2 regions of the Pseudomonas sp. JE3303 genome follow, and region 1 is predicted to be linked to the other one. Evidence: predicted binding sites of a transcription regulator. Region 1 holds the regulator's gene; the other holds the start of a gene.
The links. Region 1 encodes FliA, which starts transcription of late flagellar genes. Its sites were predicted from a motif close to CTAAAGTTTNNNNNNNNNNNGCCGNTAA; they were not measured.
Positions count from the first base shown of each region.

Region 2: a site for FliA is predicted at 7,457-7,484, ahead of motA (flagellar motor stator protein MotA). Genes of this name have one in related genera too.

Region 1 covers NZ_JBWGIF010000014.1:75,556-90,160, forward strand. Annotated here, with positions in the region: gene flhB (flagellar biosynthesis protein FlhB) at 1-892, shown strand, start outside; gene flhA (flagellar biosynthesis protein FlhA) at 1,394-3,523, shown strand; gene flhF (flagellar biosynthesis protein FlhF) at 3,535-4,839, shown strand; gene fleN (flagellar synthesis regulator FleN) at 4,954-5,787, shown strand; gene fliA (RNA polymerase sigma factor FliA) at 5,784-6,524, shown strand; gene AC0ZZU_RS19830 (chemotaxis response regulator CheY) at 6,626-7,000, shown strand; gene AC0ZZU_RS19835 (protein phosphatase CheZ) at 7,019-7,807, shown strand; gene AC0ZZU_RS19840 (chemotaxis protein CheA) at 7,820-10,003, shown strand; gene AC0ZZU_RS19845 (protein-glutamate methylesterase/protein-glutamine glutaminase) at 10,049-11,179, shown strand; gene AC0ZZU_RS19850 (flagellar motor protein) at 11,179-11,919, shown strand; gene motD (flagellar motor protein MotD) at 11,923-12,810, shown strand; gene AC0ZZU_RS19860 (ParA family protein) at 12,861-13,649, shown strand; gene AC0ZZU_RS19865 (CheW domain-containing protein) at 13,649-14,461, shown strand; gene AC0ZZU_RS19870 (chemotaxis protein CheW) at 14,502-14,605, shown strand, end outside.
Region 2 covers NZ_JBWGIF010000001.1:592,351-609,035, forward strand. Annotated here, with positions in the region: gene parC (DNA topoisomerase IV subunit A) at 1-261, shown strand, start outside; gene AC0ZZU_RS02795 (PqiC family protein) at 435-1,142, shown strand; gene AC0ZZU_RS02800 (histidine kinase) at 1,239-2,723, opposite strand; gene serB (phosphoserine phosphatase SerB) at 2,857-4,080, shown strand; gene asd (archaetidylserine decarboxylase) at 4,150-5,013, opposite strand; gene AC0ZZU_RS02815 (rhodanese-like domain-containing protein) at 5,027-5,836, opposite strand; gene AC0ZZU_RS02820 (HDOD domain-containing protein) at 5,883-7,418, opposite strand; gene motA (flagellar motor stator protein MotA) at 7,550-8,401, shown strand; gene motB (flagellar motor protein MotB) at 8,405-9,430, shown strand; gene AC0ZZU_RS02835 (molecular chaperone Tir) at 9,650-10,132, opposite strand; gene rsgA (small ribosomal subunit biogenesis GTPase RsgA) at 10,272-11,303, opposite strand; gene orn (oligoribonuclease) at 11,388-11,930, shown strand; gene AC0ZZU_RS02850 (trimeric intracellular cation channel family protein) at 12,024-12,635, shown strand; gene queG (tRNA epoxyqueuosine(34) reductase QueG) at 12,641-13,699, opposite strand; gene AC0ZZU_RS02860 (NAD(P)H-hydrate dehydratase) at 13,765-14,625, shown strand; gene tsaE (tRNA (adenosine(37)-N6)-threonylcarbamoyltransferase complex ATPase subunit type 1 TsaE) at 14,613-15,086, shown strand; gene AC0ZZU_RS02870 (N-acetylmuramoyl-L-alanine amidase) at 15,087-16,520, shown strand; gene mutL (DNA mismatch repair endonuclease MutL) at 16,517-16,685, shown strand, end outside.

The DNA.
Region 1 (14,605 bases):
AGCCTCCGGCAAGATGGCCATCTGGGCGGTGCAACCGGTGCTGGTATTGCTGTTCATCGTGGCTTTCATCGGGCCGATCGCCTTGGGCGGCTTCCTGTTTTCCGGCAGCCTGCTGCAGCCAAAATTCAGCCGCATGAACCCGCTGGCCGGGATCAAGCGCATGTTCTCGCTCAACTCGCTCACGGAATTGCTCAAGGCCATCGCCAAGTTCGTGGTGATTCTGATGGTCGCCCTGCTCGTGTTGTCTTCCGACCGTGATGCGCTGCTGGCGATTGCCAACGAGCCGCTGGACCAGGCAATCATCCATAGTGTGCAGGTGGTGGGCTGGAGCACCCTGTGGATGGCCTCGGGGCTGCTGCTGATCGCCGCCGCGGACGTACCGTTCCAGATATGGCAGTCGTTCAACAAGTTGAAGATGACCAAGCAGGAAGTGCGCGATGAGCACAAGAGCTCCGAAGGCCGTCCCGAGGTGAAGCAGCGCATTCGCCAGTTGCAGCGCGAGATGTCGCAGCGGCGCATGATGTCCGCGGTTCCTGACGCGGACGTGATCATCACCAACCCGACCCACTATGCCGTGGCGCTCAAGTACGACCCCGAGAAGGGCGGCGCCGCGCCGCTGCTGCTGGCCAAGGGCAGCGACTTCATTGCCCTGAAGATCCGCGAGATTGCCGTGCAGCACAACATCCAGATCCTCGAATCCCCCGCGCTGGCGCGTTCGATCTACTACAGCACCGAGCTTGAGCAGGAGATCCCGGCCGGGTTGTACATGGCCGTGGCGCAGGTGTTGGCCTATGTATTCCAGATCCGCCAGTACCGCGCCGGCAAGGGCAAGCCGCCCGAGCCGCTGAAGGAAGATTTGCCCATTCCGCCGGATTTGCGGCGGGATGGCTGACGGGGGGCATGTCTTGAGATTCAGCGGCCTTGAGATCGAGCGCCGCGTGCGCTTGGGGCCTTGTGGCGCCGCATGAATCGAGCGCCGCCCGCGCGGCGCATCGCGGGACAAGCCCGCTCCCACAATTTGTTGCAACGTGCCATGGCCTGTGGGATTTGGGTTGTCAGCCTTGGTGCATGGCAGAGGACGGGTGGGGGGCGGTGTGCTCGCCGCAACATTTTCGCCGTACCGTCAAGGCTAAGACTCCGAACTGTCAGGCCATGGCACGTTGCAACAAATGTGGGAGCGGCGGTTCGGCGTCCCGACTTGTCCCGCGATGCGCCGCGCGGGCGGCGCTCGATTTATGCGGCGCCACAAGGCCCCAAGCGCACACTTCGCGCGGGCGCCACAAGGCCTCAAGCGCACACTAAAAACCCAACCCACCAAAGTTGGAAAGCTTCTTGCAAAGACGACCGTCAGGCGCCGCTCAGGCGTCAAAAGTTTGCTTGAAGAGGACTCTCGGTGGATCGCACGCAGTTAATCAACAGCGCCCGTAGCAACCTGGTCGGTATCGGCCGGGGCAATTTGGGCGTGCCGCTGCTGTTGCTGGTGATGTTGGCAATGATGATGTTGCCGGTACCACCGTTCCTGCTCGATGTGTTCTTTACCTTCAACATCGCGCTGTCGATCGTGGTCCTGCTGGTCTGTGTGTACGCATTGCGTCCGCTCGACTTCGCGGCGTTTCCGACCATCCTGCTGGTGGCGACACTGCTGCGCCTTGCGCTCAACGTGGCCTCCACGCGTGTGGTGATGCTCCACGGCCATGAGGGCCACGAGGCCGCGGGCAAGGTGATCCAGGCCTTTGGCGAGGTGGTGATCGGCGGCAACTACGTGGTGGGTGCGGTGGTGTTCGCCATCCTCATGATCATCAACTTCGTGGTGGTGACCAAGGGCGCCGGGCGTATTTCGGAGGTGAGCGCACGCTTCACCCTCGATGCCATGCCCGGCAAGCAGATGGCGATCGACGCGGACCTCAATGCCGGCCTGATCGACCAGGCCCAGGCCAAGGCACGCCGTGCCGAGGTAGCGGGGGAGGCCGAGTTCTACGGCTCCATGGACGGTGCCAGCAAGTTTGTGCGCGGTGACGCCATCGCCGGCTTGCTGATCCTGTTCATCAACCTGATCGGCGGCATGCTGATCGGCATCCTGCAGCACGGCATGCCGTTCGGTGAAGCGGGCAAGGTCTACGCGCTGCTGACCATCGGTGACGGTTTGGTGGCGCAATTGCCATCGCTGCTGCTGTCCACCGCGGCGGCGATCATGGTTACCCGAGCTTCCAGCTCGGAGGACATGGGCAAGCAGATCAACCGGCAGATGTTCCACTCGCCCAAGGCGCTGGCAGTGTCCGCTGGCCTGATGATCGTGATGGGCCTGGTGCCGGGCATGCCGCACGTGGCCTTCCTGGGTCTCGGTCTGTTGGCTGGCGGAGCCGCCTACCTGGTCTGGAAAAAGCAGGAGCAGGACAAGGTCAAGGCCCAGCAGGAAGTGCAGCGCCAGCAAGACCTGCTGCCTTCGCCGCAACGGGCGATAGACACCAAGGAGCTGGGCTGGGACGACGTGACCCCCATCGACATGATCGGCCTGGAGGTCGGCTACCGGCTGATCCCGCTGGTCGACCGCAACCAGGGTGGGCAACTGCTGGCGCGGATCAAGGGGGTGCGCAAGAAGCTCTCCCAGGACCTGGGCTTCCTGATGCCCACGGTGCATATCCGCGACAACCTCGACCTGGCGCCGAGCGCCTACCGCCTGACGCTGATGGGGGTGATCCTGGCCGAAGCCGAGATCTACCCGGACCGCGAGCTGGCCATCAACCCGGGTCAGGTGTTCGGCACGCTCAATGGTATCGCCGCGCGCGATCCGGCCTTTGGCCTGGAGGCGGTGTGGATCGATGTCGGCCAGCGCAGCCAGGCCCAGTCGCTGGGATACACGGTGGTCGATGCGAGCACGGTTGTCGCCACTCACTTGAACCAGATCCTGTACAAGCACTGCCACGAGCTCATTGGCCACGAAGAAGTCCAGCAACTGCTGCAAGTTCTCGCCAAAGCTTCGCCGAAACTTGCCGAGGAGCTCGTGCCGGGCGTCATTTCCCTGTCGGGGCTGCTGAAGGTCCTGCAGGCCCTGTTGTCCGAACAAGTGCCAGTACGTGACATCAGAAGCATTGCCGAGGCCATCGCAAACAACGCAGGCCGGAGTCAAGATACCGCCGCGCTGGTCGCCATGGTACGTGTCGGATTGAGCCGCGCCATCGTGCAAAGCATTGTCGGCATTGAGTCGGAGCTCCCTGTGATCACCTTGGAACCAAGGTTGGAACAGATCTTGCTAAATAGTCTGCAGAGGGCTGGGCAGGGTCAGGAAGATGGTGTTCTTCTTGAGCCGAGCATGGCCGAAAAGCTTCAGCGTTCGCTGATCGAGGCTTCCCAGCGTCAGGAGATGCAAGGGCAGCCGGCGATCCTCCTGGTCGCAGGACCGATCAGGGCGATGCTGTCGCGATTTGGCCGCCTGGCTGTACCGAACTTGCATGTTTTGGCGTATCAGGAAATACCTGACAACAAGCAAGTGACCATCGTCGCCACTGTGGGCCCCAACGGCTGAGGTAGTGCACCATGCAAGTTAAGCGTTTCTTCGCCGCCGATATGCGCCAGGCCATGAAGTTGGTCCGCGATGAGCTTGGCTCCGATGCCGCCATCATCGGCAACCGACGCATTGCCGGCGGTGTCGAACTGACGGCGGCGCTGGACTACACGCCGTCCGCGCTGGCCCCACGGGTCCCCAATGCCGAGCTTGAAGACGAGCTGCGCAAGACCCAGTCGCGCATCGCCACCGCCCAGGCCGAACTGTCCGGGCGCAGCGAGAACGAAGAGGGCAACCGCCAGCTGTTCGCCGGCCAGTCGCTGACGGCTTCCGAGCCGCTCATCGAACCGCACGTGGACGCTCCGGCCGCGCCTGTCGCGCCAGCGCCGGTCGACCCGCGCCTGTTCGATGCCATGCGTTCGGAGCTGTCGGGCCTGCGCGAGCTGCTCGAAGTGCAGCTCGGTTCGCTGGCCTGGGGCCAGCTGCAGGGCAACCAGCCGCAGCAGGCCAATGTCTGGCGCCGCCTGCAGCGCATCGGGCTGTCCGGCCCGATTGCCCGCGAGTTGCTTGACCAGACTGCCGGTATCAGCGAGCCGCGCCAGATGTGGCGCATGCTGCTGGCCCACCTGGCGCGCAAGATCGATGTACCTGAAGTCGAGCCGATCGAGGAGGGCGGGGTGATTGCCCTGGTCGGTCCGGCCGGCATGGGCAAGACCACTACCCTGGCCAAGCTGGCCGCTCGCTATGTGCTCAAGTACGGCGCGCAGAACCTGGCGCTGGTGAGCATGGACAGCTACCGCATTGGTGCCCAGGAGCAACTCAAGACCCTCGGCCGGATTCTCGGTGTGTCGGTGACCCACGTCGACCCGGGGCAATCCCTGGCCCAGACGCTGGAGCCGCTGCTGCGCAAGCGCGTGGTGCTGATCGATACCGCTGGCCTGCAGGCCAGCGACCCGGCCCTGCGCATGCAACTCGAAACCCTGGCGGGTCGTGGCATTGCGTCGCGCAATTACCTGGTACTGGCAACCACCAGCCAGAAGCAGGTGCTGACCGCCGCCTACCACAGCTACAAGCGCTGTGGCCTGGCCGGTTGCATCCTGACCAAACTCGATGAAACAGGCAGCCTCGGCGAAGTGCTGAGCCTGGTCATCAGTCATGAACTTCCCGTGGCCTACCTGACCGACGGACCACGGATTCCTGACGATCTTCACCTGCCACGCCGTCACCAGCTGGTGAGCCGCGCGGTCAGTGTGCAGATGCAGGAGGAGCCCAGCGAGGAGGCCATGGCCGACATGTTCGCTGATCTCTACCACAACCCAGGCAGGCGAGCAGGTTGAGGGTCATAATATTGCAAACAACCTACATCAAGGGGTTGCCCGGCAAGTGCCTGGCATTCACAGCGCAATCCCTCATGTGGCCCGGGTTCAAGCGAGACAAGGTAATAAGACAACATGGGTAGCATGCATCCCGTACAGGTGATTGCCGTAACCGGTGGTAAAGGTGGCGTCGGCAAGACAAACGTGTCAGTGAACCTCTCGCTGGCGCTGGCTGAGCTTGGCCGTCGGGTCATGCTGCTGGACGCAGACCTGGGGCTGGCCAACGTCGACGTGTTGCTGGGCCTTACGCCCAAGCGCACGCTGGCCGATGTGATCGAGGGTCGCTGCGAGCTGCGCGACGTGCTCCTGGTGGGGCCGGGTGGCGTGCGCATCGTGCCCGCCGCCTCGGGCACCCAGAGCATGGTGCATCTGGCGCCGGCGCAGCACGCAGGCCTTATCCAGGCCTTCAGCGAGATTGGCGACAACCTCGATGTGCTGGTGATCGACACCGCGGCCGGTATCGGCGACTCGGTGGTCAGTTTCGTGCGCGCCGCCCAGGAAGTGCTGCTGGTGGTCTGCGACGAGCCGACCTCCATCACCGACGCCTATGCGCTGATCAAGTTGCTGAACCGTGACTATGGGATGAATCGTTTCAGAGTGCTCGCCAACATGGCTCAAAGCCCTCAGGAGGGACGCAACCTGTTCGCCAAGCTGACCAAGGTCACCGACCGCTTCCTCGACGTAGCACTGCAATACGTCGGCGCCGTGCCATACGACGAGTGCGTGCGCAAGGCGGTACAGAAGCAGCGGGCCGTGTACGAGGCCTTCCCTCGGTCCAAATGCGCACTGGCGTTCAAGGCCATCGCGCAGAAGGTCGACAGCTGGCCATTGCCCGCCAACCCGCGCGGTCATCTGGAATTTTTCGTCGAGCGCCTGGTGCAACCCACCAGCGCAGGACCGGTGTTATGAACGCGAGCGGTTTCAAGATGTATCCCAAAGCTTCGCGCGACGCCCAGTACGAGCTGGTCGAACGCTACGCGCCTCTGGTCAAGCGGATCGCCTATCACCTGCTGGCACGCTTGCCTGCGAGTGTGCAGGTCGAGGATCTGATCCAGGCCGGCATGATCGGCCTCCTGGAAGTGGCCAACAAATACGACGCCAGCAAGGGCGCCAGTTTCGAGACCTATGCCGGTATCCGCATTCGAGGGGCCATGCTCGACGAGGTGCGCAAGGGCGACTGGGCACCGCGTTCGGTGCACCGCAACACGCGCATGGTCAGCGACGCGATCCGCGCCGTTGAATCAAAAACCGGCCGTGACGCTAAAGATCACGAAGTTGCGGCCGAACTCCAGTTGGGTCTCGATGATTACTACGCGATTCTCAACGATACGTTGGGCAGCCGCCTGTTCAGCTTTGACGACCTTTTGCAGGACGGCGAGCACGAAGGCCTGCACGAGGACGGCGCCAGCGCCCAGGTCGAGCCCTCGCGTGACCTGGAAGACGAGCGCTTCCAGGCGGCCCTGGCCGATGCCATCGCCAACCTGCCAGAGCGTGAGCGCCTGGTGCTGGCGCTGTACTACGACGAAGAGCTGAACCTCAAGGAAATCGGTGAGGTGCTTGGGGTCAGCGAGTCGCGTGTCAGCCAGTTGCACAGCCAGTGCGCAGCGCGTCTGCGCAGCCGCCTCGGGGAATGGCGGGCGCGTTGAACCGACTGTTCACAGTGTTTTTTTGTGGTGCCGAATTGATTGAGCACGCGCTCAGCGCTGAGCGCGTTTAAGACTGCTTGGAGGTCTAATTGAACAAAGACATGAAAATCCTCATCGTTGACGACTTCTCGACGATGCGGCGGATCATCAAGAACCTGTTGCGTGACCTGGGCTTCACCAATACCCAGGAAGCCGACGACGGCACCACCGCGCTGCCGATGCTTGAGAGCAGTCATTTCGACTTTCTCGTGACTGACTGGAACATGCCCGGCATGTCCGGTATCGACCTGCTGCGCAAGGTGCGCGCCGATGAGCGCCTCAAGCACCTGCCGGTACTGATGGTCACGGCCGAAGCCAAGCGCGACCAGATCATCGAAGCGGCGCAGGCCGGCGTCAACGGCTACGTGGTCAAGCCTTTCACCGCGCAAGTACTCAAAGAAAAGATCGAAAAGATCTTCGAACGCGTCAACGGCTGAGTCACGTCAGGGGGCGTCATGGAGTCAACACAATCGTCTTTGGGGGAGTTTGAATCGACCCTGAAGAAACACGCCCAGGAACTGGTCGAGAGCCTTGAACGGGGGCGCTTCGGCGAGGCGGTGCAGCTGATTCATCAGCTCAACCAGACCCGCGACCGTGGCCTGTACCAGGAAGTCGGCAAGCTCACCCGCGAGCTGCACAGTGCGATCGTCAGTTTCCAGATCGACCCGCGCATGCCGCAGGCCGAGGAAATGTCGCAGATCACCGATGCCACCGAGCGCCTGTCCTACGTGGTCAGGCTCACCGAGGGCGCGGCCAACCGGACCATGGACCTGGTGGAGGACAGCACGCCGGTGTTGAACTCGCTGGCGTCCGAGGCCCAGTCACTGAGCGTCGACTGGCAGCGCTTCATGCGCCGCGAGGTCGCGGCGCCGGAGTTTCGTGAGCTGGCCAAGCGCGTCGACAGTTTCCTGACGCGCAGCGAGGAGGGCAACCGCAAGGTCGCCGGGCATCTCAACGACATTCTGCTGGCCCAGGACTACCAAGACCTGACCGGCCAGGTGATCAAACGGGTGACGCAACTGGTCACCGATGTGGAAAGCAACCTGCTCAAGCTCGTGCTGATGGCCAGTCAGGTCGACCGGTTTGCCGGTATCGAACATGACCATGAGCAGCTGCGTGCTGAAAAAGATCAAGAAATACATCCGACTCGGGGTGAAGGTCCGCAGATTCATGCCGATAAGCGTGAAGACGTTGTGTCCGGTCAGGACGATGTCGACGATCTGCTGTCCAGCCTTGGTTTTTAGGGAGCACCTTTGATGAGTTTCGGCGCCGATGAAGAAATCCTTCAGGATTTCCTGGTAGAAGCCGGCGAGATCCTTGAGCAACTGTCCGAGCAATTGGTCGAGCTGGAAAGCCGGCCCGATGATGCCGACCTGCTCAATGCGATCTTTCGCGGTTTTCACACTGTAAAAGGGGGCGCCGGCTTCCTCCAGCTCAATGAGCTGGTGGAGTGCTGCCATATCGCCGAGAACGTGTTCGACATCCTGCGCAAGGGCGAGCGGCGCGTGGACGCGGAACTGATGGACGTGGTCCTGGAAGCTCTGGACACGGTCAACAGCATGTTTGGCCAGGTTCGCGAACGCAGCCCCGTCACACCGGCCACGCCTGAGCTGCTGGATGCCTTGGCGCGCCTTGCCGAGCCCGGCGCAGCCGCACCTGTGGTAGCGGCGCCGGTCATCGAGGCGCCCGCCGCCAGCGATGACATCACCGACACCGAGTTCGAGCAATTGCTCGACTCGCTCGATGCAATCAAGGCTCAGGCCCAGGCTGCCGAGCAGCTGCAAGGCGAGGTGCCTGGCGCCACCGCGGGTGACGAGATCACCGATGCCGAGTTCGAGTCGCTGCTCGACCAGCTGCACGGCAAGGGCCAGTTCGTGCCCGATGTCGTCAGCCCTGTCGTCGAGAAGACGCCCGCCGCGGCGCCTGTCGGGGACGAGATCACCGATGACGAGTTCGAGGCACTGCTCGACCAGTTGCACGGCAAGGGCACCTTTGCCGCCGATGCGCTGCCCGCAGCCAGCACCGCGCCTGCCGCTCCGGCCACCGGCAACCAAGCGCCCGCCGAGCACATCAGCGAGCACGAATTCGAAGCCTTGCTCGATGAGCTGCATGGCAAGGGCAAGTTTTCCGACAGCGCCGTGGCGAACGCCGCGCCTGCTCCTGCCGCCAAGCCACAGGCCGCCGCGCCAGCCAGGCCAGCCCCTGTCGCCAAGCCTGGGATACCGGCCCGTGCCGGTGCGCCTGGCGCCGAAAAGCCTGCGGTCAGCGAAGCGGAAACCACGGTGCGCGTCGATACCGCGCGCCTGGACGAAATCATGAACATGGTCGGCGAACTGGTGCTGGTGCGTAACCGCCTGGTGCGCCTGGGCCTGAACAGCGGCGACGAGGCCATGTCCAAGGCCGTGTCGAACCTGGACGTCGTCACCGCCGACCTGCAGACCGCGGTCATGAAGACGCGCATGCAGCCGATCAAGAAGGTCTTCGGGCGCTTCCCGCGGCTGGTCCGGGACTTGGCCCGCCAGCTCAGGAAAGAGATCAACCTGGAGCTGGTCGGCGAAGAGACCGACCTGGACAAGAACCTCGTCGAGGCCCTGGCCGACCCGCTGGTCCACCTGGTGCGCAACGCCGTGGACCATGGCATCGAATCCCCTGAAGAGCGCGAGGCCGAAGGCAAGGCGCGTGGCGGCAAGGTGGTGCTGTCGGCCGAGCAGGAGGGTGACCATATCCTGCTGTCGATCTCCGATGACGGCAAGGGCATGGACCCCAACGTGCTGCGTGCCAAGGCCGTGGAAAAGGGCCTGATGGACAAGGACGCCGCCGAGCGACTGAGCGAGTCGGACTGCTACAACCTGATCTTCGCCCCGGGTTTCTCGACCAAGACCGAGATCTCGGACGTGTCGGGCCGCGGTGTGGGCATGGACGTGGTCAAGACCAAGATCTCCCAGCTCAACGGCTCGATCAACATCTTCTCGGCCAAGGGCCAGGGTTCGAAGATCGTCATCAAGGTGCCATTGACCCTGGCGATCATGCCGACCCTGATGGTCATGCTGGGCAACCAGGCGTTTGCCTTCCCGCTGGTCAACGTCAACGAGATCTTCCACCTCGACCTGTCGCGCACCAACGTGGTCGACGGCCAGGAAGTGGTGATCGTGCGCGACAAGGCCTTGCCGCTGTTCTACCTCAAGCGCTGGCTGGTGCGCTCCGCTGCCCATGAAGAGCAGCGGGAAGGCCATGTGGTGATCCTGTCGGTCGGCACCCAGCGCATCGGTTTTGTCGTCGACCAGCTGGTCGGCCAGGAAGAAGTCGTGATCAAGCCGCTGGGCAAGATGCTCCAGGGCACCCCCGGCATGTCGGGCGCCACCATCACCGGTGACGGGCGCATTGCGCTGATCCTCGATGTACCGAGCATGCTCAAGCGTTACGCCGCCCGGCGTATTTGATTTCGGCGGCGTGACCTGGCGGTTGCGCCGTCCAATGGAGTGTTTATGGCAGTCAAGGTCCTGGTGGTGGATGATTCCGGTTTCTTCCGCCGGCGCGTCTCGGAAATTCTCTCGGCAGACCCGACCATCAAGGTGGTGGGGACTGCGGCCAACGGCAAGGAAGCGATAGACCAGACCCTGGCGCTCAAGCCCGATGTGATCACCATGGACTATGAAATGCCCATGATGGATGGCATCACCGCCGTGCGTCACATCATGCAGCGCTGCCCGACGCCCGTACTGATGTTCTCATCGCTCACCCACGAAGGCGCGCGCGTGACGCTCGACGCGCTGGATGCCGGTGCCGTGGATTACCTGCCGAAGAATTTCGAGGACATCTCGCGCAACCCGGACAAGGTCAAGCAGATGCTGTGCGAGAAGGTCCACACCTTGTCGCGCAGCAATCGCCGCTTCGGCGGCCTTGCCGCATCTGTGGCCGCCGCGTCCCCAGCCCCGGCGCCGAACGCTGCGGCGCCTGCCAGCAGCCTTGCCGGCGGTGCAGCCCTGCGCACGCCCATGGCCCCGGCCCGCAGCGCGGCGCCTGCACACGCACATTCGCCGGCACCCAAGCGCAAGCCTTACAAACTGGTCGCCATCGGTACCTCGACCGGCGGCCCTGTGGCCCTGCAGCGGGTGCTGACCCAGCTGCCGGTGAATTTCCCGGCGCCGATCGTGCTGATCCAGCACATGCCGGCGGCGTTCACCAAGGCTTTCGCCGAACGCCTCGACAAGCTCTGCCGCATCCGCGTCAAGGAAGCCGAAGACGGTGATGTACTGCGCCCGGGCCTCGCCCTGCTGGCGCCCGGTGGCAAGCAGATGATGGTCGACGGCCGCGGCACGGTGAAGATCCTCCCCGGTGACGAGCGCCTCAACTACAAGCCCTGCGTGGACATCACCTTTGGGTCGGCCGCCAAGTCCTATGGCGACAAGGTGCTCTCGGTGGTGCTCACCGGCATGGGCGCCGACGGGCGCGAGGGCGCGCGCCTGCTCAAGCAGGGCGGCAGTACCGTGTGGGCCCAGGACGAGGCGAGCTGCGTGATCTATGGCATGCCGATGGCGATCGTCAAGGCCAACCTGGCCGATGCGGTGTACAGCCTGGACGAGATCGGCAAGCACCTGGTCGAGGCGTGCGTCTGATGGATGTCCTGAGCCTCATCGGCATCATCCTCGCCTTTGTCGCCATCATCGGCGGCAACTTCCTCGAAGGTGGGCATATCTCGGCGCTGGTCAACGGCCCGGCGGCGCTGATCGTGCTGGGCGGTACCCTGGCGGCCTCGCTGCTGCAGTCGCCCCTGAGCGCGTTCAAGCGCGCCATGCAGATACTGATCTGGATCTTCTTCCCGCCGCGGGTCGACCTGGCCGGCGGTATCGACCGGGTCGTCAACTGGAGTCTCACGGCGCGCAAGGAAGGCTTGCTGGGCCTCGAAGGCGTGGCTGACGCGGAGCCCGACCCGTACGCTCGCAAGGGCTTGCAGCTGCTGGTCGACGGCGCCGAGCCAGAGGCTATCCGGAGCATTCTCGAAGTGGACTTTCTCACCCAGGAAAGCCGCGATATCCAGGCAGCCAAGGTGTTCGAAAGCATGGGCGGCTACGCGCCGACCATCGGCATCATCGGCGCGGTCATGGGCCTTATTCACGTGATGGGAAACCTGGCCGATCCGGCGCAGCTGGGCAGCGGCATCGCCGTGGCCTTTGTCGCGACCATTTATGGCGTGGCCAGCGCCAACCTGATCCTGCTGCCGGTGGCGAGCAAGCTCAAGGCCGTCGCCATGCGCCAGTCGCGCTACCGCGAGATGCTGCTCGAGGGCCTGCTGTCGATCGCCGAAGGTGAAAACCCGCGTTCTATCGAGCTGAAGCTGCAAGGCTTCATGGAGTAACGCATGGCCCGCCGTCGCAAGGTCGAAGAGCCCGAAAACCACGAACGCTGGCTGGTGTCGTACGCCGACTTCATCACCTTGCTGTTCGCGTTTTTCGTGGTCATGTATTCGATTTCCTCGATCAACGAGGGCAAGTACAAGGTGGTGTCCGAGGCGCTGCTCGGGGTGTTCAACGACCCCGCGCGGAGCATGAAGCCGGTTCCTGTCGGAGATGAGCAGCCGCTGAGCGTCAAGCCGGCGGAGCCGTTGATCAAGGACAGTGAGCAGCTTGACGCAGGCCTCGGGCAAATGGGCAGCGATGCGCTCAAGACCATTGCCGATGACGTCCGCGATGCTTTTGGCGACCTGATCAAGTCGGATCAGATGACAGTGCGCGGCAACGAGCTGTGGATAGAGATCGAGCTCAATTCTTCCCTGTTGTTCGGCAGCGGTGACGCCATGCCCAGCGACATGGCGTTCGCCATCATCGAGAAGGTGGCGAACATTCTCAAGCCCTTCGCCAACCCCGTGCATGTGGAGGGTTTCACCGACAACCGGCCGATCCGCACCTCCCAGTACCCCACCAACTGGGAGCTGTCGTCGGCACGGGCGGCAAGCATTGTCCGTCTGCTGGCCATGGATGGCGTGGATCCCGGGCGCATGGCCTCGGTCGGTTACGGCGAGTACCAGCCGGTGACCAGCAACGACACTGCCGAGGGCCGTGCGCGTAACCGCCGGGTCGTGCTGGTGATCTCTCGGAATCTTGAGGTGCGCCGCAGCCTGACCAGCTCGGGATCGGCAAATTCGACTCCGGATGCGGCATTGAGGCGGGCTGGCACACAAACTGCACCTGCATCGGCCATACCGACGGCTGGGGGCAATCCCGTCAATTCCCCGTCACCGACTTTTTAAAACCCGTTCCTGGCAGCGCAGGCGGCCCTGCCGGGAGGAAGCAACGCACGATGAGAGTCTGGGCAGTAGCCAATCAAAAAGGTGGTGTGGGCAAGACCACCACTTCGATCGCCCTGGCCGGCCTTCTGGCCGACGCGGGCAAGCGCGTGGTGGTGGTCGATCTGGACCCGCACGGGTCCATGACCAGTTATTTCGGGCATAACCCCGATGCGCTGGAGCACAGCTGCTACGACCTGTTCCTGCACAAGGGAGTAGTGCCCGAGGGGCTGCCGGGGCAACTGCTGCTGCCGACCAGCCATGAGCGCATCTCCCTGCTGCCGTCGAGCACGGCGCTGGCAGTGCTCGAGCGCCAGTCGCCGGGGCAGGGTGGTCTGGGCCTGGTGATCGCCAAGAGTCTGGCGCAGCTGTGGCAGGATTTCGACTACGCATTGATCGACAGCCCGCCGCTGCTCGGGGTGCTGATGGTCAATGCCCTGGCGGCCAGCCAGCAGTTGGTGATCCCGGTACAGACCGAGTACCTGGCGGTAAAGGGGCTGGAGCGGATGGTCGGGACCTTGGCGATGGTCAACAGGTCGCGCAAGCAGGCCTTGCCCTATCACATCGTACCGACGCTGTTCGACCGGCGCACCCAGGCCTCGCTGGGCACCTTGAAGGTGCTGCGCGACGGCTATCCGGAGCATCTCTGGCAAGGATTCATTCCGGTCGACACGCGCCTGCGCGATGCCAGCCGGGCCGGGCTCACGCCTTCTCAGTTCGACGGCAAGAGCCGCGGCGTGGTTGCCTACCGGGCGCTGCTCAAGCAGCTGCTGACATACAACAGCGCATTGCAGGTGGCCTGATGACACGTTCCACTCAGACGGCCACACGCCCGCAACTGGCGCTGCAGTCCTATCTCGATGGCTTGCTGCAGGAGGCGACCGAAGAACTCGATGCGCCCCTGGACATGCCTGCCGCCGCGCCTGAGGCACATCACGTGCCGACCGATGAATTCGAGGCCGCGGTCCGCGAGGAGCAGGCCCGCGATGCCCAGCCCGTGGTGACCGTGGTTGAAGCCGAGGTGGTCGCCCAGGCATGCGTGCCGGTACTGCTTGATTTGCAGGCACCCGCCGAACCGCTGGTCGACCTGCATCTGCCGGCCGGCCCCGCGGCGCCCGTGCCGCCGGCCACTTTCGACGGGCGCCCGGCCTGGGCGGCGGAGCCGTTCGAGTGCCTGCTGTTCGACGTCGCCGGGCTCACCTTGGCGGTGCCGCTGGTGTGCCTGGGCTCGATCTACACCCTGGCCGGGCAGGAGCTGACGCCGTTGTTCGGCCAGCCTGACTGGTTTCTCGGCATCCTGCCGTGCCAGGCGGGCAACCTGAAGGTGCTGGACACCGCGCGATGGGTCATGCCTGACCGCTACCGCGACGATTTTCGCCAAGGACTGCAATACGTGATTTCGGTGCAGGGCTACGAGTGGGGGCTGGCGGTGCATCAGGTCAGCCGTTCGCTGCGCCTGGACCCTGACGAGATCAAATGGCGCAGCCAACGGGGTCAGCGCCCGTGGCTGGCCGGAACCGTGATCGAACACATGTGCGCGTTGCTCGACGTCGCCGAGCTGGCCGAGCTGATCGCCAGCGGCGCCGTCAAGCAGATGCACATGAACCATAAATGAGAGTACACACCGCCCAAGGCGGATTTTGAGGGTTTGGGGAATGAAAAAGTCGTCTGCACAGGGTTCCGAGGATCCGATCCTGCAATGGGTCACCTTCCGGCTGGACAATGAGTCCTATGGCATCAACGTGATGCAAGTGCAGGA
Region 2 (16,685 bases), on a different contig from region 1:
GACCTGCCGCAGCTGGGCAAGGGCAAGGGCAACAAGATCATCGGCGTACCCGGTGAGCGCGTTGCCAGCCGTGAAGAGTTCGTGACTGATCTGGCGGTGATTGCCGAGGGTTCCACGCTGGTATTGCAGGCCGGCAAGCGCACTTTGTCGCTCAAGCCGGACGACCTGGAACACTATAAAGGTGAGCGCGGCCGCCGTGGCAACAAGCTGCCACGCGGCTTCCAGCGGGTGGACAGCCTGACGGTCGACGGGCCGGTGTGAATTCGGACCTGCCTTGAGGGGTGATTTCAACGCCGTTCAGGGCAGAAACGCTGGAGTCGGACGGTTATTTCGCGGATGATAGGCCCCTCGCGGCGCCAGCGTGGCTGTGTGCGCGTTCGAATCTACACATGTATCGCTGCGGTTGGCCTTGAGGCGACCGCCTGGATGGGATGATGAAATTTCTGCGCCTTCCATTTGTTCTGCTGATGACTGGCGTCCTCGGTCTGACTGGTTGCAGCATGCACCAGCCGGTATCTCTGTACCAGCTCGACAGCGGTGATCCCGCGCTGCCCAAGCAAGCGTCGGGAATGGCAGTGGTGCTCGGCCCGGTATCGGTAGCCGACTACCTGCAACGCGAAACCTTTCTGCAACGTCAGAGCGATGGCAGCCTGACCGCGGCCACTGACGGCCGGTGGGCAGGTAGCCTGTCTTCGGATATCGACCAGTTGCTGGTGCGCCAGCTTGCCTCGCACCTGGACAGCCAGCGCGTGGTCCTGGCCCCTGCCAGCACGGGCTTCAGCCCGGACGTGCAGGTACTGCTGTCCATCACCCGGCTCGACTCGGGCACCAACCAGCCGGCGATCCTCGATGCCCAGTGGCGGTTGCTCGACCGCCGTGGCCATGTGCGGGACAACCGCATTGTTCACCTGGAGCAGCAGCACCAGGGTACCGAGGCCTCGCAGGTCCAGGCCCAGGGGCAGTTGCTGCAAAAGCTCGCCGAGCAGTTGAGCACGGCGCTCAAGCCACTGGCGAACCAGCCGGCTATCGTTGAAGAGGCGCCCAGGAAAGCGGCACCTGCTCAGGTACGTAAAGAGCCGGAGAAGTCGAGGATACCGATGGCCTCGCCGATTCGTACCGATATGGAAGTATTCAGGTTCTGAACCTTTCATCCATGAAAAAGCCCGCAGCGATGCGGGCTTTTTTATTATCAATGTCCCATTTGGAATGGAGCATTGCGGCAGGCCGGCCTGGAGCAGTCAGGCCTGGCGTTCAGCCATCCGTGCCAGCTGGCGCTCCAGCATCGACGGGTACGGCTCGAGCAACCGTTCCACGCAACTGGCGCCTTCAGGACTTGCGATCGGGCGGATGCGCGCACGCTGGCGAATCAGGCTGTCGTCGCTGATCTTGCGCTCGACCAGCAGCAGGTTACGGCTGTGCTGGGACAGCGCCAGGGCATCCTGTGCCTTGTCGGTCAGCAGCAGATCGACCTGGCTCAGGCCGTGGAGGCCATCCCCCAGGGCCAGCCCAAGTTGCAGCTGCAGCGTTATACCACTGTCAGCCACTTCGACCTGCAGGGCGTGGCCCAAGGCACGCAGCAGTTCGCCGCAGCAGATTGCGTTGGTGAGGTAGTCCTCGCCACTGTCACCGCTGTGGAACAGCAGCAACGTACTGCCGTCATTGAGCGTATACATCTGCCCTTCATACAGAGAGGCAGCCTGATCAAGGCAGTCCCGATAGCGCTCAAGCAATTCGGTCAGGCGCGCCCGCGGCAGGCGGCGCAGCTGTTCTTGCGAACCAAGCTGCACGGCAAGCACTGCGGTGGTCTGGGGTTCTGTGCTGGCGGGAGCACTCGGCTTGGCCGGAGCATCTTCTTCGTCCATCAGGCCGGCGAAGGCCTCGTCGTCTTCGTCTTCGCCTGCCGTGCCTTCGAGCCTGGCCGGGCGCTTGGCCGCAGGCGGCTCGATGAACTCGGCGTCGTGCAGGTCATGGACGTCGAAGGCTTCGTCTTCTTCCTCAACGTACTCTTCGGGCTCTGGCTCAGGCGGCGGCTCGGGCGCCAGGCGCGCGTGCAGCTGGCGGGCCAGGTCGCCAATCTCGTCCTGGCGGTCGGTCGCCGGCGTGTAGTGATGCGGATCGCGCAGCCACACTCGCAGTTGCAGCAGCGGTGTGGAGATGTACCGCCCCAGGCGCAGGCTCAAGGCCAGGGCCAGCGCCAGGAGGATTGCCGCCAGGATGCCCATGCTCTGCAGGCTGATGGTCAGCGGCTGCTGGAACTGGGTCATGTCCAGGCTGATGCGCAATTGCCCGGCGGTGACGTCCTGGAAGGTGATCTTGGTCTGGTAGAGACCCTCGGCCTCGCCCAGCAACCCGTTTTTCGGGCGCTGGCCAGCTTCGGCAAGGATCCGGTTGTCGACGCTGTAGATCGCCGCGTGGGCCACCAGCGGGTTTTTCACCAGGTTGCCCAGCAGCACATTGAGGCTGAGGATGTCGTTGGACACCAATAGCTCGGTCGCCGAGGTCGCGGTCTGGGTGGTCAGGCTCTGGCCAAGCGCATCGGCCTGGTCGTGCATGGCCTGCTTGAACTGCAAACCCATGACGCAGGCGTAGATCACCAGTGCCAGGGCCACCAGGAAGATGTTGTAGCTGGCGATCCGCAGGGCCAGCGAAATGCGGCGCTGACTCAGGGCACGGTAGATCATGATGAAGAAGTTGTCAGTCTTGACGGGCGTGGGCCGGATCACAGAGCGCGGCTCTTTATGGCGGAAAAGTGCTGCGCAGTATAGCGAGCACTCCGGGGTCGGCAAAGCATCGACTGCGCCCGATGATCATCGAAAGTCGGTAGAATGCGCTTTTTTCATCGAGCCGGAGCCCGTCTTGCGCGAAATCGTCCTGATCAACATCACCGGTGAAGACCGTCCAGGTCTAACCGCAGCCATCACCGGCGTCCTGCTCCAGGGCGGTGTGAACATACTCGACATCGGTCTGGCGGTGATGCACGGCACGCTGTCGTTCGGCATCCTGGTCGACATTGCGGACAACGAAGCCGCCTCGACCCTGCTGCAAAGCGTACAGAGCAAAGCGCATCAGTTGCATCTGCAGGCGCGCTACACGCCAGTCACCGAGGCCGATTACCAGCACTGGATCGACAGCCAGGGTGAGCCTCGCCACATCGTGACGCTGCTCAGCCGCAAGATCACCCCTGCGCAGTTGCAGCAAGTCAGCGAAGTCATTTCCCGGTACAGCCTGACCATCGAGCGTATCGAGCGGCTCTCGTCGCGGGTTGCGCTGGACGCCTCGACCGGCAAGGGCAAAGCCTGCCTGGAGATCTCCGTGCGCGGCGAGCCGAGCGATGCAGAGGCCATGCGTGCCGACTTCTTTGCCATGGCGCAGGCGCTGGACGTCGACGTTGCCTTCCAGCAAGACAACCTGTTCCGCCGCAATCGCCGCCTGGCCGTGTTCGACATGGACTCGACGCTGATCGAAGCCGAAGTCATCGATGAGCTGGCCAAGGCGGCAGGCGTGGGCGAGCAGGTCTCGGCCATCACGGAGCGGGCCATGCGCGGGGAGCTGGATTTTCGCGCCAGCTTCAAGGAGCGCATGGCGCTGCTCAAGGGTCTGGATGTCGGCGTACTGGACGAGATCGGTGCTTCGCTGCGCCTGACCGAAGGCGCCGAGAACCTGTTTGCCGAACTCAAGCGCATGGGCTACAAGACCGCCATCCTCTCGGGCGGCTTCACCTATTTCGCCAAGCAGGTGCAGGCGCGCCTGGGCATCGACTATGTGTTCGCCAACGAGCTTGAAGTGGTGGACGGCAAGGTCACCGGGGTCGCGGTCGAGCCGATTGTCGATGCCCAGCGCAAGGCCGACCTGCTCAAGGAACTGGCGCACAAGGAAGGCTTGCAGCTTGAGCAGACCATTGCCGTGGGTGACGGCGCCAACGACCTGCCGATGCTGGCGCTGGCCGGTCTGGGTGTAGCATTCAGGGCCAAGCCGCTGGTGAAACAGTCGGCCAGGCAGGCGATCTCCACACTTGGCCTGGATGGCGTGCTGTACCTGCTGGGCATGCGCGACCGCGACGGCCGCGGCCAGGCCCAGTAGCCGCGCGGCGAGGCATGAAAAAGGCCCTGCATGATCACATCATGCAGGGCCTTTTTCATGGCATGTGGATCAAGCCTGCGCAGGCAGCGCCAACTTCTGTCCCATGCTCACGGCCGACCCTGCGCCCAGGTTTTCGGCCCATTTGACCTGCTCTGGCCCGAACAGCACCACGGCGGTCGAACCCAGCTTGAAACGGCCCAGCTCGGCGCCCTTTTCCAGGTGGATCGGCGCGCGGCTGGCTTCGTCATAGCGGAACGTCTTGAGTTCGCGCTTGGGCGGCGTCACCAGGCCTGCCCACACGGTCTCGACCGAGGCCACGATCATCGCGCCAACCAGCACCACGGCCATCGGGCCGCGCTCGGTGTCGAACAGACAGACCACCCGCTCGTTGCGCGCGAACAGCTCCGGCACGTTTTCAGCGGTGGTCTGGTTGACCGAGAACAGCCGGCCGGGGACGTAGATCATCTCGCGCAGGGTGCCGGCCAGCGGCATGTGCACGCGATGGTAGTCCTTGGGCGAAAGGTAGACAGTGGCGAACTCGCCGCCCATGAACGGCGCGGCGTTGGCCGGATCGCCACCCAGCAGCTCGAGGGCGCTGAAACTGTGGCCCTTGGCCTGGAAGATGCGGCCATGCTCGATCGGGCCGAGCTGGCTGACCGCGCCGTCGGCCGGGCAGAGGATGGCGCCCGGCGTTTCATCCAGAGGGCGGGCACCTGGTTTCAGGGCGCGGGTGAAGAAGGCGTTGAAGTGCTCATAGGCAGTCAGGTCTTCGACCACGGCCTGGGACATGTCGACCTGGTAGCGCTTGGCGAACCAGGCGGTGAAGGCGTTCTTGAACCAGCGCACGCGGCATTCGGCGATGCAGCCGGCCAGTCGGGACAACAGGTGGTGCGGCAGCAGGTACTGGCTGATGATGAAAAGGCGGGATTTCATTGAGTAGTTTTCCTTAAACCTCTACAGGCGTGTCCGGGTGGTTGCCCCATTCGCCCCAGGAGCCGGCGTAAGCCTTGACCCTTGGATAGCCCAGGGCCTTGGCCACCAGGTAGGTAAAGCCGGAGCGGTGGTGGGTCTGGCAGTGGGTGACCACTTCCTTGTCCCTGGTGATGCCCAGTTGGGCGAGGATTTCGGGCATGTCCTGGCGGATGCGCAGGTTATCGTTCAGGTCCATGCCAGCGGTCCACTCGAAGTTGACCGCGCCGGGGATGTGCCCGCCCTTGGCGGCCAGGACTTTCTCGCCCCGGTATTCGCCCGGGCTGCGCGCGTCCCAGATGGCCAGGTCGGCGGCGCCCAGGCGGCTTTGCAGGTATTCGCGGGTGGCGGTGGGCTCGTCATGCAGCTGGAGACTCACCGGACTTCCCGCACTGGCGGGCGTCTCGGTGGACAGCTGGTCTGCCGGCCACGCCTGGATTCCGCCGTTGAGATAGTGGTACCTGGAGTGGCCGATCACGTCGAGCAGCCAGATGAAGCGCCCGGCCCAGCCGCCGCCCTCGTCGTCGTAGACCACATAGACCGCATCGCTGCGATGACCAAGCTCGCCGAACAGCTTTTCGAGATCGGTACGGCCTGGCATCAGCCCCGGTGCAGGTGGTTGGCCCAGCTGGGTACGTTTGGGGTCGACGAATCGGGCACCCGGCACATGGCCGCTGCCATAGCGATTGGCGCTGGTCAGGTCGACCACGATCAGCTGTGGCGAATCCAGGCGCGGCACCAGGTCGGCCGGCTCGATCACCAGGGGCAAACCAGAAAAGTCAGTCATCCACAGTCTCCAGGGTGGAACAGAGGGGGCGATTGTAGCGCATGGGTCAGGCGTTGCGATTGCCGAAAGCGGCGAGGGCGCGCTCGATACATTGCACCGTCTTGCCAAAGGCCTGCACGCTGATATCGGACAGCGGCCTGCCGTCCTGGTCGGCGAGTACCAGCATCAATACCTGGCCATTGACTGCCAGCGAACGCAACAGCAGGTGCTGACTGTCGAGCAGCGCGCGCAGCGGCTCAGGCATCAGTGCCGAGAACTGGACGTGATTGTCAGGGGTAAGACGCAACTGCGCGGGCTGGCTCATGAGCCGTTGCAGCAGTTTGCTCTGTTCGATCGGCAGATTCAGGCGCAGGGCTTCCTTGGGCAGGCCCGCGGTCTGCTGTACGCGCAGGCAGTTGTTGGCGCGGTCGAGCATGAGCAGCATCAAGCGCTGCATGCCGCAGGCGAGCAAGGCTTCGCGGGCCTGGGTACTGAGGTGGATGGCGTTGCTGAACGGGCTTGGCTGGACCAGCAGCTCGCCGCACAGCTTGCGCCACGCGTCCAGGTCGTGGGCCGAGGGTGGTGGAGCGGTGATCATGCCGGGGTGCGGACGGCGCTGGCTCCATGGCCATATCAATGCCTCGGCCGGATGGAACAGGGCCATGCTGGCATGTTGGCGCGCACTGGCGGCCGCCTGCTGGTGAACCTGCTGCTGCACATCGTCGAGCGAAGTCTGAAGATACAGGCTGGAAAGCAGCTGCCAGCGTAGAAGATGCGGGTTGACCCAGCCGACCTGGGCGGCCAGGGCCAGGCCGTTGGCCAGCAGCACGGTATTGGCCGGCTGGTTGAACCAGCGGCGCAGGCCTGGTTCGTCGTCGAGGCGCTGCTGTTGCAGGAGTGCGTCCTGCTCGCGGGCGATGTTCAGCACCTTGGCCAACTGGTCCCGCTCGTCCTGAAGCAGACGATAGCCTTGGGTGACCCATTCCGGGAGCCGCCAGTGCTCGGCCACGGCCTGGCACAACTGCATGATGCGCACGCCGAACAGCTCAATCTCCACGGTGCTGGCGTCCTCTGCCTTGTGTATGACCCGCAGCTCCCAGGCGTCCAGCAAGGTGGGGTGGGTCACTGCCAGCGGCCACAAGGGCGAGAGAAACAGCAGGCTGCCCCAGTGGATTTCCTGCCACAGCCGCGCCAGGCGGCTGGCGAACAGGCCACTGGCCTGCTGGCTGGCGTGCTGGCTGATCAGCTGGAACTGCCTCAGCACCGGAGGAATATCCTCCACCAGTACGGCGGGCAGGCGAGCCAGCAGGCTGCCGGTACGCACCATGCCCAGCCGGTTGAGTGCGATCTCGAGGCTCTCGGCCGGTTCCGCAAGACTGGCATTGACCGGGTGATTGGCCTCGCGCATGACGCTGAGTACCAGCGCGGGACTGCCCTGCATCAGCTCGGCGATGTCGCGCATGGATCGGCGGCTGTCATTGATGGCGGCCTGCACGCGTTCATGGCTGGCCTTGGGGACAGGGAGGCGCACGCCATCGAGCAAGCTTACCCACGCTTCCAGCGTTGGAGGGATCTGACCTTGTGCACCGGGGACAACTGGCATCATGACATCAGCTCTGACTGGCTTTTCGTTTTGACGGGCTTTAGTCTGGCGCAGTTCTGCCGATAAGTAGAAGAAGAGTTTTACAAGCTCCCGCCCCCGACCCTGACCACGACTGCAAGTGCTTTGAATCTATGGCTAAAATTATCGGCATCATCGTCGTATTCGCGAGCGTCCTCGGCGGATACGTCCTATCTCACGGCAAGATTGCGGCGCTGATCCAGCCTTTCGAGGTCCTGATCATCGGTGGCGCGGCATTCGGTGCGTTCCTCCAGGCCAACCCTGGCTACATGACCATGCATGTGGTCAAGAAGTCGATGAAGATGTTCGGCTCTCGCTTCAGCCACGCCTTCTATCTTGAGGTACTGGGCCTGGTCTACGAGATCCTCAACAAGAGCCGCCGCGAAGGCATGATGGCGATCGAGGCTGATATCGAAGACGCCTCGGCCAGTCCGATCTTCGCCAAATACCCGGCTGTGCTCGGCGATGAGCGCATGACCGCGTACATCTGCGATTACCTGCGCATCATGTCCACCGGCAACATGGCCCCTCATGAGCTCGAAGGCCTGTTCGACATGGAGCTGATGAGCATGAAGGAGGAGCTCGAGCATCCTTCCCACGCAGTAACCGGCATCGCCGACGGCATGCCTGGCTTCGGGATCGTGGCCGCAGTACTGGGTATCGTGGTGACGATGGCCTCGCTGGGCGAGGGCGACCAGGCGGCGATCGGCATGCACGTGGGTGCGGCGCTGGTCGGTACCTTCTTCGGTATTCTGGCGGCGTACGGTTTCTTCGGTCCGTTGGCCAACTGCCTGGCCCACGATGCCAAGGAAGAGGTCAACCTCTACGAAGCCATCAAGGCCTCGCTCGTGGCATCTGCCTCGGGCATGCCGCCGTCGCTGGCCGTGGAATTCGGGCGCAAGGTACTGTATCCCAAGCATCGCCCGAGCTTCTCCGAGCTGGAACAAGCAGTTCGCGGTCGCTGAGTCATGGAAAACAATCAGCCGATTATCATCAAGCGCGTCAAGCGCTTCGCTGCCGGGCACCACGGGGGCGCCTGGAAGATCGCCTTCGCCGACTTCGCCACGGCGATGATGGCCTTCTTCCTGGTGCTGTGGTTGATGTCCACCGCGACGCCCGAGCAGAAGATATCCATCGCGGGCTACTTCAAGGACCCGATCGGCTTTTCAGAGAGCGGCACGCCCTACGTCATCGACCTGGGCGGCTCGCCCGAGCTTGCCCCGGACAAGACCATCAACCCCGAAGTGAAGTCCGAGCCGACGCCTGAGACCAGCATTCAGATCGACAAGGAAAATGTCGAGAGCATGGCTGAACAGGTCGAGCACGAGCGGCTCGAATTGCTGCTGCAGGAGTTGCAGAACAAGGTCGAGGAAAATCCCGAGCTGCAGAAATTCAAGGATCAGATCCTGTTCGAGATTACCCAGGATGGCTTGCGTATCCAGATCATGGATGCCGAGAACCGGCCGATGTTCGACCTGGGCAGCGCGCGGCTGCAGCCGTACTTCGAGGACATCCTGCTGGCCATGGCCGACACCATCAAGGCGGTACCGAACAAGATCAGCGTCAGCGGCCACACCGATGCCAAGCCCTTTGCCGGCAGTGGTGGCTTCGGCAACTGGGAGCTGTCGGCCAGCCGCGCCAACGCCGCGCGGCGTGCCTTGGTCGCTGGTGGCTATCCCGAAGATCAAGTGGCGCGGGTGGTGGGTTACGCATCGTCTTCGCTGTTTGACCGCAAGGACCCGTTCAACCCGGTCAACCGGCGCATCGACATCATCGTGCTGACCAAGAAGGCCCAGCGGTCGATCGAAGGCGAGCAGAACACGCCTGACGCACCAGCCCCGCCCTCGACCGAGAACCCGGGCAGTTCTGCCGCGCCGTCGCCAGGGACGCCCAGGGTGGCCCAGGATGCGGCCCCCCTGCAGCCTCGCGAGCTGCGGCAGAAGCTGAACATCTTCGAGGACGGTGTGTTGAAGATGGACGAACCAAAAGAGTAAGCAACGCGTTGTTTCGCCATGCCCCAGGCTCCCAACCCAAATCCCACAGGCCATGGCACGTTGCAACAAATGTAAGAGCGGCCTTGTGTCGCGATGCGCCGCGCGGGCGGCGCTCGTTTTGCGCGGCGCCAAGCGCACGCTTCGCGCGGGCGGCGCTCGATCTCATGGCCGCCACAAAGCCTCAACCGCACGACCCGCGATACCCCCCCGCGGCCGGCGCTAGAAACCGCGGCGGATCTTCGACCTCAGGTCGGCGTGGAAAAAGTCGGCATTGGATCGATTGATCACCGGCGCATTGCGCTGCCCGGCCACCATGGCGCGGCAGAACGTCCCTTCATCGTGATAGGCGCGCACGAACAGCTCGATGTGCTCGCGGTCATGCATGCGCGGCCACTTCTTCTGGTAGCACGGCAGGCAACCCGAGCCGCTCTGGTACAGCGTGATACGCCGATGCAAGGCCGTGGCCGCGCCCAGCTGCCAGGGCAGCCACCAGTCTGCCGCGGTGACGGGCGAGACTACGGCGATCAAGTGCGTGGCATCCATCAGGTGGTGGCACAGGCTGGTGCAGGTGTCATCCGGATTGTGCTCGGCGCTGGCGTCGAACAGTTCCAGGTGCGTGGCGATTCCTTCCAGCAGCAGGCGTTCATTGATGATGAATGCATCCAGGCGTTCGCTGTGGCGATAACTGATGAACACTGGCATCGGTGCAACCCTCCCTGTTGAGACGCGTCTGGTTACATGACCATTGGCGAAAAGGGAGGGGGCAGCAAGGGATGACAGCGAAAATAGAAATTTCCTACAGCTTGGGGTAACTCTTCCTACAAGTGCAGCCAGCGGCGCCTCAGTAACTGTCTTCCGGCAAGCTGGCGATGATCGAGCGGTAGCTGTTCATGCGTTGTTGCTGAACCCGCCCATCTTCGAGCGCCAGCAGCAGGGCGCAACCGGGTTCGCGGTCATGCTTGCAGTCACGGAAGCGGCAGGTGCCGAGCAGGTCCCGAAACTCGATGAAGCCAGCCTCCACGTCGTGACGGCTGACATGACCTAGGCCGAACTCACGGATACCTGGGGAGTCGATCAACTCGCCGCCACCCGGGAAGTGATAGAGGCGGGCGGTCGTGGTGGTGTGGGTGCCCTGGCCCGACCATTCGGACAGATCACCGACGCGGCTCTGGGCATCGGGCAACAGGCTGTTGACCAGCGACGACTTGCCCACCCCGGACTGACCGACGAACACGCTGATGTGCCCGTCGAGCATCTCCTGCAGTCGCTGCATGCCGTCGCCCTGATGCGCGGACACCTCGAGCAGGGGGTAGCCCAGCTGCCGATACACCGCCAGCAGCGCATTGAGGGCCGGGGCGTTCTGCTCGTCGATCAAGTCTGCCTTGTTGAGCAGCAGCAATGGGTGGATGCCAGCGTGCTCCGCGGCCACCAGGTAGCGGTCGATCAGGTTGGCCTGGGGTTCGGGCGCCGGGGCGAAGACGATCACGATCAGGTCGACGTTGGCCGCCACCGGCTTGAGCTGGCCGTGGTTGTTGGGCCGGCACAGCTCGGTGTTGCGCGGCATCTGCGCGACGATCACGCCAATGCCCTGGTTACCCGCGCGCCATACCACGCGATCGCCTGTCACCAGCGCCGGCAGGTTGGCGCGCAGGTGGCAGCGGAACACCTGGCCAGCAACATCGCCGTCCTGTGCCTCGACCTCGACCTGCACGCCAAAGTGCGCGATCACCAGCCCCAGTTGCTCTGGGCCCAGGTCGCCGCCTTCGAGTTCATGCAGTGCATGCTGTTCGCGTTTGGCGGCGCGAGCGGCGCGTTCGTTCTGGATTTTTTCGATGCGCCAGTTCTGGCGTCGATTGAGCTGGCGTTTGGCCATGAAGGTTCCGAGGTTGCGGGACGATTGAAAACGGCGAGCAGTTTAGCACTACGCTAATATGTCGGCCTAATCGAGGAGCTTCACATGCAGAATCCACAGAACCTGATCTGGATCGACCTGGAAATGACCGGCCTGGATCCCGACACCGATGTGATCATCGAGATGGCCACCATCGTCACCGACAGCGAGCTCAACACCCTGGCCGAAGGCCCGGTGATCGCCATCCACCACAGCGACGAAGTGCTGGCGCGCATGGACGAGTGGAACACCCGCACCCATGGCGGCTCCGGGCTGACCCAGCGAGTGCGGGAGAGCCGGCTCAGCATGGCCGAGGCCGAGGCCGAGACGGTCAGGTTCCTCGAACAATGGGTTCCGAAGGGCAAGTCGCCGATCTGCGGCAACAGCATCTGCCAGGACCGCCGTTTTCTCTATCGGCACATGAAGACTCTGGAAAGCTACTTCCATTACCGCAACCTGGATGTCTCCACCGTCAAGGAACTGGCCGCGCGCTGGGCGCCGCATGTGCGTGACAGCTTCGTCAAGGGCGGCACCCATCTGGCATTGGACGATATCCGCGAGTCCATCGCCGAGCTGCGTCACTACCGCGAGCACTTCATCAAGGTCTGAGCGTGCAACAGGTAGCATGAAGGCTGCGCAGCCCCCTTTTGGTGCGTAGAGCAACTGAGTAGACTGCGCGCCTTTCCTGCACGGACCCGCACCATGTTGCTGATGCTCTACCTCATTGCGATCACCGCCGAAGCCATGACCGGCGCGCTGTCTGCCGGGCGTCGCGGCATGGACTGGTTCGGCGTGGTGCTGATCGCCTGCGTCACCGCCCTGGGGGGCGGCTCCGTGCGTGACGTGCTGCTCGGGCACTACCCGTTGACGTGGGTCAAGCATCCGGAATACCTGGTGCTCACCAGCTTCGCCGCGCTGATGACCATCTTCATCGCGCCCTTGATGCGCCGCCTGCGCTCGCTGTTTCTGGTGCTCGATGCGCTGGGACTGGTGGCGTTTACCCTGATTGGGTGCATGACGGCGCTGGAGATGGGGCAGGGTTTGCTGGTGGCATCCATCAGTGGGGTGATCACCGGGGTGTTCGGCGGGATCCTGCGGGATATCTTCTGCAACGATATTCCCTTGGTATTCCGGCGGGAGCTATACGCCAGCGTTTCGTTTGCCGCTGCCTGGTTCTATCTGGGCTGCGTGCATTTCGAAGTGCCGGCCGGGCAGGCCATGCTGCTGACCTTGTTTGGTGGTTTCCTGGTGCGGTTGCTGGCGATCCGGTTTCACTGGGAAATGCCGAAGTTTCACTACAACGACCAACAGTGACTGACTCAGCGGTGACGCTCCAGCGCCCATTCGACGTGCTCGCGCACCAGCTCCGAAGGATGATCCTGGCGCGCCTTCAATGCCTCGATTACCGGGATGGTAGATGGCGCATTCCCCAGCCCCACCGCCAGGTTGCGCAGCCAGCGCTCATACCCTGCGCGCCGTAGCGGCGAGCCTTCGGTGTTGGAAAGGAAGGTCGACTCGTCCCACAGGAACAATTGCGCCAGGTCTGCGTTATCGAGGTTGTGACGAGGCTTGAAGTCGCCTTCGCCGGTCGGGCGGGCAAAGCGGTTCCAGGGGCAGACGATCTGGCAGTCATCGCACCCGAAGACACGATTTCCGATCAGTGGACGCAGCTCCACCGGAATGGCGCTCTTGAGTTCGATGGTCAGGTACGAGATGCAGCGCCGGGCGTCCAGCACATACGGCCCGACGAAAGCTCCGGTGGGGCAGATGTCCAGGCACGCCTGGCAGCGCCCGCAATGCTCGCTGGCCTGGGCCGGATCCACCGGCAGCGGCAGGTCGACGAACAGCTCGGCCAGGAAAAAATAGCTGCCGGCCTTACGGTTGAGCAGCAGGGTGTTCTTGCCGATCCAGCCCAGGCCGGCTTCCTGGGCAATGGCTTTTTCCAGCACCGGGGCGCTGTCGACGAAAGCGCGGAAGCCGAACGGGCCGATGGCCTGCTGGATACGATCGGCCAGATGCTGCACACGCTTGCGGATCAGCTTGTGATAGTCGCGGCCCAGGGCATAGCGCGAAACATAGGCCTTCTCCGGCTGCGCCAGGCGCTGGGCCATCTGGGTGTCGCCCGGCAGGTAGTCCATGCGCAGGGAGACCACGCGCAAGGTGCCCGGGACCAGTTCGTCGGGGTGCGAGCGCTTGCTGCCGTGGGCTCCCATGTATTCCATTTCGCCGTGATAGCCCGCCTCCAGCCAGCGCTGCAGGTGTTGTTCGTGCTCGCCAAGCTCCACACCGGCGATACCGACGTGGGCAAAACCGAGTTCTCGGCCCCAATCCTTGATCGATTGGGTCAGTGTGGTGAGGTCTGGGGTGACGGCGGACATGGGGAAATAAGGCATTACGGGCTCAGGTGCGTATAATTCTGCCAGACATCGGAGCCTTTGACCCCATGCCCCAGACCAAACACCCTGCAAACGCACCACAAACCCTGAGCAGCCTCACCCTGGCAAAGCTGGCGCCCAGGCGCCCGAGCGCGCACAAGGGCGATTTCGGCCATGTACTGGTGGTCGGTGGCGATCTTGGCACCGGCGGCTCCGTGCTGCTGAGCGCTGAAGCAGCGCTGCGCTGCGGCGCAGGACTGGTATCGTTGGCCACCCGGCCCGAACATGTTGGCGCGGCCTTGACCCGACTGCCCGAAACCATGGCCTTGGGCGTCAGTTCGGCCAACCAGCTGATGAGTGTGCTGGAACGCGCTTCGGTGGCGGTGGTCGGCCCCGGTCTTGGCCAGGCCTCGTGGGGGCGCAGCTTGCTCTCGGCGGTAGCCAACGCGCAGATGCCGCAGGTGTGGGACGCCGATGCGCTCAATCTGCTCGCCAGCACACCCTTGGCCTTGCCAAGCGGCAGCGTGATCACGCCGCATCCTGGCGAGGCTGCGCGCTTGCTGGGCGTGTCCACCGAGGCGGTGCAGGCCGATCGTCCAGGCGCCGCGCGCAAGCTGGCACGCAAGTACGCCAGCGTGTGCGTGCTCAAGGGCGCCGGCACACTGGTGGCTGATCCCGCGGGCCAGCTGGCGCTGTGCAGCCGCGGCCACCCGGCGATGGCCGGGGCAGGGCTGGGCGATGTGCTGACCGGCGTGCTGGCGGCGCTGCTCGCGCAAGGGCTGGAAAGTTGGGATGCCGCCTGCCTTGGCGTATGGCTGCACGCGTGCGCTGGTGAACGGTTGGGCGTGAAAGGGCGCGGCCTCGCGGCCGGTGATCTGATTCCTGTTATTCGTGAATTGTTGGAGGAGCATTCAGCGTGTCAGGCATAACCCTGTTTCTGGCCGACGAGCAGGCCATGGTCGAGTTGGGTGCGCGCCTGGCGCGCATCACTGCGGGCCATGGTGTGATTTTTCTCGAAGGTGACCTGGGGGCGGGCAAGACCACCTTGTCCCGCGGCCTGGTCCGTGGCCTGGGGCATACCGGCGCGGTAAAAAGTCCGACCTTCACCGTGGTTGAGCCTTACGAGATTGGCGAGATCCGCGCCTTCCATTTCGACCTCTACCGGCTGGTCGATCCCGAGGAGCTGGAATACATGGGCATACGTGATTACTTCGAGGGCGACCCCTTGTGCCTGTTCGAATGGCCCCAGAATGGGGCAGGCGTTTTGCCAAAGCCCGACCTGACCATTACCATAAGCCCCCAGGCGAGCGGACGCTCGCTGACCCTGTCGCCGCAGGGCTCGCGCGGCGAAGCCTGGTGTGCCGCTCTGGCCGTCGAATTCAAACTGTAAATGGGGATAGGTATGCGCATACGCGCGCTGGTCGCTGTCGTTGGACTGTTATTGACGGCAGTGACCGTTGACGCTCTGGCCGTCACTCAAGTCAAGAGCATGCGTTTATGGCGTGCTCCGGACAATACGCGGCTGGTCTTCGACCTGTCGGGCCCTGTGCAGCACAGCGTGTTCACGCTGAGTGCTCCCGACCGGCTGGTGATCGACATCAACGGCGCGACCCTCGGCGCACCGCTGACGGTCTCGACCTCGAACACCCCGATCAGCAGCGTGCGCTCGGCGCAGCGCACGCCCAGTGACTTGCGGGTGGTGATCGACCTGAAAAAGGCCGTGACGCCCAAAAGCTTCGTGCTGGCGCCTAATGCCCAGTATGGCAACCGCCTGGTGGTCGATCTGTATGACCAGGAGGCCGATGCCATCGCCGCTACCGCGCCCCCGCCGACGCCTGCTCCCCCAGCCACCACCCCGGCCGTGCCGGTCACTCCTGCACAGCCGGCGATCAAGCTGACGCCAGTGCCCAGCGGCAAGCGCGATATCGTCGTCGCCATCGATGCGGGTCACGGCGGCGAGGACCCGGGCGCCTCGGGCTCCCGCGGTCAGCATGAAAAAGACATCGTGCTGCAGATCGCCAAGGAGCTGCAGCGCCAGATCAACACCGAGAAGGGCTTCCGCGCCGAGCTGACCCGTACCGGCGACTACTTCATTCCGCTGCGCAAACGCACCGAGATCGCCCGCAAGAAAGGCGCCGACCTTTTCATCTCGATTCATGCCGACGCCGCGCCGTCCAGGGCCGCATTCGGTGCCTCGGTCTTCGCTCTGTCAGATCGCGGCGCCACCTCGGAAACCGCGCGTTGGCTGGCCGACAGCGAAAACCGTTCCGACCTGATCGGCGGTGCCGGCAATGTCAGCCTTGACGACAAGGACCGCATGCTCGCGGGCGTGCTGCTCGACCTGTCGATGACCGCGACCCTGAGTTCGAGCCTCAATGTCGGGCAGAAGGTGCTCGGCAACATGGGCCGGATCACCTCGCTGCACAAGCGCCGGGTGGAGCAGGCAGGCTTCATGGTGCTCAAGTCGCCGGACATCCCGTCGATCCTGGTCGAAACCGGGTTCATCTCCAACGCCAACGAGGCTGCCAAGCTGGCCACCGCCAGCCATCAGCAGGCGCTGGCGCGTTCGATTCACAGCGGCGTACGCCAGTTCTTCCAGCAGAACCCGCCACCGGGTACTTACATCGCCTGGCTGCGTGACAGCGGCAAGATCGCCCAGGGCCCGCGCGAGCACACCGTGCGCCCGGGCGAGACACTGGCGATGCTCGCCGTGCGCTATCAGGTCAGCGTGGCGAGCCTGCGTTCGAGCAACCAGCTCAAGACCGACGAACTCAAGGTCGGCCAACAGCTTGATATCCCGACTACCGCACTGGCCTCCCAATGAGTGGTGGTTCGCGAATAGAGCTGCTCAGCCCGCGGCTCGCCAACCAGATCGCCGCTGGCGAGGTGGTCGAGCGGCCGGCTTCGGTAATCAAGGAGCTACTGGAGAACAGCCTGGATTCGGGCGCCCGGCGCATCGATGTGGACGTCGAGCAGGGCGGGGTCAAGC